One region of the Pseudoalteromonas tunicata genome, then DNA from elsewhere that is predicted to be linked to it. Evidence: predicted binding sites of a transcription regulator. Region 1 holds the regulator's gene; the other holds the start of a gene.

Region 1 (4,390 bases):
GCCGCGACTGTGTTATTGAAAAATAAATTCTACAGCTAGATACAACCGTGGCTGACTACCACTTAAATTTGAAAAACTAATGATTCTAAAGTTAATCATAGTTATTTCTTATGTTCCTGATTAAAAAATATCATATTTAAAGCACTGTGAAATTTTTTCAATTGCTGTTTAAATATGCTCACTTTCACAATGTAGGCAAATACGGCTTTTATGCGTACAATAGCGCCTTGTTTGATCCATTAATTTGATCCTTTAATACGTTGCAACTAGGAGAACCCATGTTAGAACGCAGCATGAACATCGCAGATTTTGATCCAGAGTTATTCGAAGCAATCAATAAAGAAACGGCTCGTCAAGAAGAGCACATTGAGCTTATCGCTTCAGAAAACTACTGTAGCCCACGCGTTTTAGAGGCTCAAGGCTCACAATTAACTAACAAATATGCAGAAGGATACCCAGGTAAGCGTTACTACGGTGGGTGTGAGCATGTTGATGTAGTAGAGCAATTGGCAATCGACCGTGCAAATGAATTATTTGGCACTGATTACGCAAACGTACAGCCGCATGCGGGTTCTCAAGCAAATGCTGCTGTTTTTCAAGCATTACTTCAACCACACGATACTGTATTAGGGATGAGTCTTGCTCACGGTGGTCACTTAACTCACGGTTCACACGTAAACTTTTCAGGTAAAACATATAATGCGATTCAATATGGTTTGAATGAAGAAACAGGTGAAATCGATTATGCACAAGTTGAGGCGTTAGCCCTTGAACATAAACCAAAAATGATTATCGCTGGTTTCTCTGCATATTCAGGAATTGTTGACTGGGCAAAATTCCGTGAAATCGCGGATAAAGTAGGCGCGTATTTATTCGTCGATATGGCTCACGTTGCAGGCTTAATTGCTGCTGGCGTTTACCCAAGTCCAATTCCATTTGCTCACGTTGTTACAACAACAACTCACAAAACATTAGCAGGCCCTCGTGGTGGTTTAATTGTTTCGGCATGTGGCGATCAAGAAATTTATAAAAAGTTAAACAGTGCTGTGTTCCCTGGTGGTCAAGGCGGTCCTTTATGTCACATTATTGCAGCAAAAGCTGTGGCATTTAAAGAAGCGTTACAGCCTGAGTTTAAAGTGTATCAAGCGCAAGTTGTAAAAAATGCACAAGCTATGGTTGAAGTTCTTCAAGAGCGTGGCTATAAAGTTGTATCTGGTAAAACAGACAACCACTTATTTTTACTTGATTTGATTGATAAAGATATCACAGGTAAAGATGCTGATGCGGCACTAGGTAATGCTAACATTACTGTTAACAAAAACTCAGTACCTAACGATCCACGTTCACCATTTGTGACCTCAGGCTTACGTATCGGTTCTCCTGCAATCACTCGTCGTGGTTTTAAAGAAGCTGAATCAAAAGAGTTAGCGGGTTGGATTTGTGATGTTCTAGACAACATCAACGATGCATCAGTGCAAGCGCAAGTAAAAGAAAAAGTAAAAGCAATTTGTAAAAAGCTTCCTGTTTACGCTTAATTGTTTTACAGCAATTAATTTAGCGCACAAGCGAATTAATTTTTGTTATTATAAGGCCACTTTTTAAGTGGCTTTTTTATTGATAATACGGCGAGTTTTGTTATCAATCAGACATTCAAGGTCGATTGGACTAACCTGCATTGTTGCACATAGAGGTTGAACGAGTATGCATTGCCCATTTTGTACTGCCAAAGAAACTAAAGTTATAGATTCTCGCCTTGTTGGTAGTGGCCATCAGGTACGTCGCCGCCGAGAGTGTAATGAGTGCAAAGAGCGTTTTACGACCTTTGAAGGTGCTGAGTTAGTGATGCCGCGAGTCATTAAACAAGATGGCAGCCGCGAGCCTTTTAACGAAGATAAATTAATGAATGGCTTGCATCGCGCACTTGAAAAACGCCCCGTCAGTACCGAACAAATCGAAGAGGTTGTGCATCGTATCATGTCGCAACTTCGCTCAACGGGTGAGCGTGAAATCCCAAGCCATATTGTTGGCGAATGCATAATGGAAGCGCTGAAAAAGCTCGATAAAGTAGCCTATGTGCGGTTTGCATCTGTTTATCGTTCGTTTGAAGATGTTAAAGAGTTTGGCGAAGAAATAGCTCGACTAGCAGAGTAACCTTATGAGTTTTACAGCACTTGATTATCAATATATGGCCCTTGCCATTGAGTTAGCAAAAAAAGGTCGTTATACCACGTCGCCCAATCCCAATGTTGGTTGTGTATTGGTTAAAGATGGCCAAATAGTGGGTCAAGGCTATCATCAAAAAGCGGGCGAAGGTCATGCTGAAGTGCATGCATTAGCGCAAGCAAAAGAGCAGGCGCTAGGTGCCACTGCTTATGTCACCCTTGAGCCATGTAGCCATACCGGGCGCACGGGTCCTTGTGCTTTGGCACTGGTTAATGCCGGTGTTATTAAGGTCATTGCTGCTATGGTTGATCCAAATCCTGCTGTCAGTGGCCGTGGTTTAGCAATATTAGAAAAAGCAGGAATTCAAACTGCACATGGCTTAATGCAAGTGGAGGCCGAAGCGCTCAATGTTGGTTTTTTAAAGCGCATGCGAAACGCTATGCCTTTTGTTCAGTGTAAATTAGCAGCGAGCCTTGATGGTAAAACCGCGCTTGCTAATGGACTAAGCAAATGGATAACCGGCCCTCTTGCTCGTGCTCAAGTGCAAGATTATCGAGCGCAAAGTTGTGCAGTTCTGACTGGTGCTGATACCGTGCTGGTTGATAATGCCAAAATGAATGTACGTTATGATGAATTGATTAACCCACCATTTTCTTTAGCGCAGTTGCGCCAGCCGATTCGTGTAGTGATTGACTCTAAGCATCGATTAACACCCGACCTTGCTTTTTTTCAAATCGAGAGCCCGGTGATTATCTTGACTACCAAGCTTGATATTTCAGAGCGATGGCCTCATTTCGTATCTCATCTGCTAGTACCTGAGTTAAATGGCCAAGTTGATTTATCACAAGCAATGCAATTGCTTGGTGCACGTGGAATTAATCATATTTGGCTTGAAGCCGGCCATACTTTAGCTGGGCAAATGGCGCAGCAAGGTTTGGTTGATCAGTTTATTTTTTACCTGGCACCAAAATTAATCGGCCACAGCGGGAAAAGCCTTTTACAATTACCCGTGTTAGAATCTATGGCTGAAGTAACTGAATTATCGATAGATGATGTCTCGATGGTCGGCGTCGACTTAAAGATTACGGCATCTTATAAAAAGAGTGATCATTAAACTATGTTTACTGGAATTATTGCAGCCGTTGGCCAAATCAGCGCTCTGAAAAAAATCGGTGGCGATTTATCTGTTACGGTGAAAACGGGGAAGCTTGATTTATCTGACGTACAATTAGGCGATAGCATCGCGACGAATGGTGTTTGTTTAACAGTTGTGCGGTTATTAGCAGACGGATTTATGGCTGATGTTTCGCAAGAGACTCTGAGCTTAACAGGTTTTGCTCATTACACTGTTGGTCAAAAGGTGAATTTAGAAAAAGCCCTTATGCCAACATCGCGTTTAGGTGGTCATTTAGTCTCTGGGCATATTGATGGTATTGCTACTGTGGTGGCGATGCAAGCAAATGGCCGTGCGGTAGATTATTGGCTCAGCGCTCCTACACATTTATTAAAGTATATTCCTTATAAAGGCTCTGTCTGTATCGATGGCATTAGTCTTACCGTAAATGAGCTTAATGCATCACAATTTAAGTTGACAATAGTGCCGCATACGGCAATTGAAACTACTATTAGCCACTTTAAAGTGGGTTCAACAGTCAACTTAGAGGTCGATCAACTCGCGCGTTATATGGAGCGTTTATTGACGCTGCCGGGTACGCACGACCAAGAAAAAAATAATGTATCGATGGATTTATTAACCCAAGCGGGTTTTATTTAATAAACCATTATCCAAATTAAAACGTTAAATAGTGCTCTATTTAGATGACAACAGCAACAGCGAGTAAGCAATGAAACTCAACAGCGCAGCAGAAATTATTGAAGACATTCGTGCCGGTAAAATGGTTATTCTTATGGATGACGAAGACCGAGAAAATGAAGGTGACTTGATTATGGCGGCCGAGCACATCAGTGCAGACGCTATCAACTTCATGGCCACTTATGGTCGCGGCTTAATTTGTTTAACGTTAACACAAGACCGTTGTCGCCAGCTTGATTTACCTTTAATGGTACGCAATAACGGCGCACAGTTTTCGACTAACTTCACAATGTCGATTGAGGCTGCAAAAGGTGTAACAACGGGGATTTCAGCTGCAGATCGCGCTCGCACTGTTCAAGCTGCTGTTGCCAAAGGTGCTGTACCAACTGATATCGTACAGCCTGGTCATATTTT
Region 2 (4,390 bases), 1.1 Mb from region 1:
TAAGCCATCACGAACATCAGGTAAAGCACGTCCTACTATTACGCTCATGGCATAATCAAGGTAAGAGTTCTTTAGTTCGTCTTCAATATTAACTGGAAGGATTTCATTGGCGCGATCAGTCATTCGATTTCACTTCCTTCAGTCGACTAAAATTTGTTAATCATTATTGTTGTCGGTAACATGCTATCACATAATTAAAGAATTTACAGGGCGTAAATCTTTGTGAATTTGTAATTTACCCCTTTATAATGCGCTCAGATTAACTAGGAAGCTTTTTATGACCGTACATCAGAATGTAGATCAACAAGAAATAGCCAAATTTGAAGCCGTGGCACAACACTGGTGGGATCTGACGGGTGATTTTAAACCATTACATGAGATAAACCCGCTACGGCTTGATTTTATCATGGATCATGCAGGTGGTTTATTTGATAAAAAAACGTTAGATGTAGGCTGTGGTGGGGGCATTTTAAGTGAAAGCATGGCCCGAATGGGCGCAAGTGTGACCGGTATCGATATGGGTCAAGAGCCACTTAATGTCGCAAAACTTCACAGTTTAGAAACTGGGGTAAAAGTCGACTATGTGCAAACTACTGCTGAAGATTTTGCCAATCAGCATCCAGCAAGCTTCGATGTCATTACTTGTATGGAAATGCTTGAACATGTGCCCGATCCAGAATCAATCATTCAATCGATTGCGCAATTAGTAAAACCGGGAGGCCAAGTATTCTTTTCAACACTCAATAAAACTCTTAAATCCTATCTTTTTGCCATAGTTGGCGCAGAAAAAATCTTAAAAATGGTTCCTAATGGCACCCATGACCATCAAAAATTTATTCGTCCAGCGCAATTAATCAACTGGGCTGAGAAATATGACCTTAAAGTGCGTGCAAGTAAGGGACTGAGCTATAACCCAATATCGGGCCAATATTCTCTTGGCTCTGACGTAAGCGTCAATTACATTCTTTATTTTGAAAAGGTGTAACATTATATGACTTTTCAAGCCGTACTGTTTGACCTAGATGGCACCTTATTAAACACAGCAGATGATTTAGGCGTAGCACTTAATACCGTGCTAATAAAACATGGTCGGCAACCGCTTAGCAAAGCGCTCTACACTGTTGAAGCGTCAAATGGTAGTTTAGCCATGTTGAGGGCTGGATTTGGTGCCAAAGATTGGCCAAGTCTTAATCACACAATTTTGCAGCAGCAATTTTTAGATTATTACCTAGCAAATATTGCTCAGCACACACATTACTATCCAGCCATCGAATCTTTATTACTGTCACTCAATGAAAGAAACATCCAATGGGGAATAGTGACAAATAAACCAACATTTTTAACTTTACCTTTGCTGCAGCATTTTACGTTACTGGCAGAATGTAAGGCTGTGGTATGTGGCGATACATTACAAGTTGCCAAACCCTACCCCGAGCCTTTGTTATTAGCTGCGACACGATTAGATGTGGCTCCAAGTGCTTGTTTATACGTTGGTGATGCTCAAAGGGACATTCAGGCAGGACAAGCTGCACAGATGAAAACAGCCATCGCCAATTGGGGTTACATTGCGTCAACAGACGATATTTTAAGCTGGTATGCTGATTTTATATGCGCAGATGCTCAACAACTAAGCAACTATATATAGTGTTTTTCACCAACCGATAACACTACATGTAGTTTATTTATTATTCATTGCCGTTAATTAATTGTTTTGTTGGTACTAAAAACCAGCAAAAGAATAAAAAAAAATAAATAATTTTTTATTGAAGATCAGATGTTGATTTTTAATTATTTCTAATGAATCAAAAGACAAAAGGTTAGTGTTAGCTAACCTTTTATATTTATCGCCAACTTATCCACAATCATAGCCAATTCTGTCCCTTGCAAATAAAATCATACCACTCTATCTTGTGATCCATAATTAAGTTGCCCCTATATATAGTGTTTAAATGCTAACCACTTCGGCACAACATTAATATTCAGGCCACTCGCCTAAAAATAAAACAATAAATTTCGCTAACACCCTAGGAAATGCAGGCATAAATATGAATAAACAACTATCTGTGAGTAAACGAGACGGGCGCAAGGAATTGCTTGATCTTGATAAAATCCATCGTGTCATTGAATGGGCTGCAAAGGGACTTAACAACGTTTCAGTCTCACAAGTAGAACTAAAATCTCATATCCAGTTTTATGATGGGATCCGCACTGAAGACATTCATGAAACCATCATTAAGGCGGCAGCTGATCAAATTTCAAAAGAATCGCCTGATTATCAATTTTTAGCGGCTCGTTTGGCGATTTTTCACCTACGTAAAAAAGCCTATGGTCAGTTTGAACCACCACGTCTGTATGACCATGTTGTTAAAATGGTGGAAGACAACCGTTATGATGCGCATCTTTTAGCGGATTATACGCAAGCTGAATTTGAACAACTCGACGAAGTACTTGATCATAACCGAGATCTAACATTCAGTTATGCTGCGGTTAAGCAACTAGAAGGTAAATATTTAGTTCAAAACCGCGTAACAGGTGAAATTTACGAAAGCGCCCAGTTTTTATATATCTTAGTTGCGGCAAGTTTATTTTCAAAATACCCACAATCAATTCGTTTAGATTATATTAAACGTTTTTATGATGCAGTTTCGCAGTTTAAAATTTCCTTACCAACGCCAATTATGGCCGGTGTACGTACCCCTACTCGTCAATTTAGTTCTTGTGTACTAATTGAGTGTGGTGACAGTTTAGATTCAATAAATGCGACGTCATCTGCGATTGTTAAATATGTGAGCCAACGCGCTGGGATTGGTATTAATGCTGGTCGAATTCGTGCGTTAGGTAGCCCTATTCGAAATGGCGAAGCATACCATACAGGGTGTATTCCATTTTATAAACACTTTCAAACTGCTGTTAAAAGCTGTTCACAAGGTGGTGTTCGTGGCGGCGCTGCGACACTCTTTTACCCTCTGTGGCATCTAGAAGTTGAAAACTTATTGGTACTTAAAAATAATCGTGGTGTTGACGATAACCGCGTGCGTCATCTCGATTACGGCGTACAGTTTAACAAGGTTATGTATTCTCGATTAATTAAAGATGATTACATCACTTTATTTAGTCCATCAGATGTACCTGGTTTATATGATGCTTTCTTTGAAGATCAAGCATTGTTTGAAAGCTTGTATGTACAATATGAACAAGACCCTGCAATTCGTAAAAAACGCATCAAGGCCATTGAATTGTTCTCAATGTTTGTCCAAGAGCGTGCAAGTACAGGTCGTATTTATTTACAAAATGTTGATCACTGTAATACCCATAGCCCATTTGATTCAAAGGTTGCTCCAATTCGCCAATCAAACTTATGTTTGGAAATTGCATTACCAACAAAACCTTTAAAACACGTTATGGATGAAGAAGGTGAAATCGCACTTTGTACCTTATCAGCCTTTAACCTAGGTGCGATTGATTCATTAGACGAGTTGGAAGAATTAGCTGAATTAGCCGTACGTGCATTAGATAACTTACTAGATTATCAAGATTATCCTGTTCCGGCTGCTAAAAATGCAACCATGAACCGCCGTACTCTTGGTGTAGGTGTGGTCAATTACGCTTATTATCTAGCAAAAAATGGTAAAAAGTATTCTGATGGTAGTGCTAACGCACTAACTCATCAAACGTTTGAAGCGATCCAATATTATTTAATGAAAGCGTCGAATGAACTTGCTAAAGAAAAAGGTGCATGCCCTAAATTCCATGAGACAACCTATTCTCAAGGTCTAATGCCAATTGATACTTATAAAAAAGATTTAGATCAAATCTGTTCTGAACCACTGCGTTTAGATTGGGATGGTCTTCGTCAAAGTATTAAACAATATGGTATGCGTAATTCTACTTTATCTGCATTAATGCCTTCAGAGACTTCGTCACAAATCTCTAATGCAACCAACGGTATCGAACCACCACGTGGTCATGTAAGTGTTAAAGCCAGCAAAGACGGGATCTTAAAACAAGTTGTACCTGAGTATGAAAGACTCAAAGATCAATATGAGCTATTGTGGGATATTCCTTCAAATGATGGCTATTTACAATTAGTTGGCATTATGCAGAAATTTATCGACCAAACAGTTTCTGCCAATACCAATTATGATCCGGGTAAATTTGAGGGTGGCAAAGTGCCGATGAAGTTGTTATTAAAAGATTTATTAACAGCATACAAATTTGGCGTTAAAACGCTTTATTACCATAATACCCGCGATGGTGCATCTGATGCCCAAAACGAAATTGTTGCCGATGCTGACGACGATTGCGCAGGCGGTGCGTGTAAAATATAAAAAATATTGGGCAAGCTTTCTTGCCCATTTTCTGTTTGTCTTTGAGAAATACTATGTCTTAT

What was found. Region 1 encodes NrdR, which represses ribonucleotide reductase genes. Its sites were predicted from a motif close to AAACACNANATNTNGTGTTT; they were not measured.
Region 2: nrdA (class 1a ribonucleoside-diphosphate reductase subunit alpha) is a predicted target of NrdR. The motif match lies at 1,928-1,947, and genes of this name have one in related genera.

Annotation. Positions count from the first base shown of each region.
Region 1 covers NZ_CP011032.1:931,561-935,950, forward strand. The annotation lists gene PTUN_RS04300 (sensor domain-containing diguanylate cyclase) at 1-26, shown strand, start outside; gene glyA (serine hydroxymethyltransferase) at 279-1,535, shown strand; gene nrdR (transcriptional regulator NrdR) at 1,702-2,151, shown strand; gene ribD (bifunctional diaminohydroxyphosphoribosylaminopyrimidine deaminase/5-amino-6-(5-phosphoribosylamino)uracil reductase RibD) at 2,156-3,277, shown strand; gene PTUN_RS04320 (riboflavin synthase) at 3,281-3,937, shown strand; gene ribBA (bifunctional 3,4-dihydroxy-2-butanone-4-phosphate synthase/GTP cyclohydrolase II) at 4,008-4,390, shown strand, end outside.
Region 2 covers NZ_CP011032.1:1,988,277-1,992,666, forward strand. The annotation lists gene gyrA (DNA topoisomerase (ATP-hydrolyzing) subunit A) at 1-123, opposite strand, end outside; gene ubiG (bifunctional 2-polyprenyl-6-hydroxyphenol methylase/3-demethylubiquinol 3-O-methyltransferase UbiG) at 278-985, shown strand; gene PTUN_RS09040 (HAD family hydrolase) at 992-1,645, shown strand; gene nrdA (class 1a ribonucleoside-diphosphate reductase subunit alpha) at 2,046-4,328, shown strand; gene nrdB (class Ia ribonucleoside-diphosphate reductase subunit beta) at 4,382-4,390, shown strand, end outside.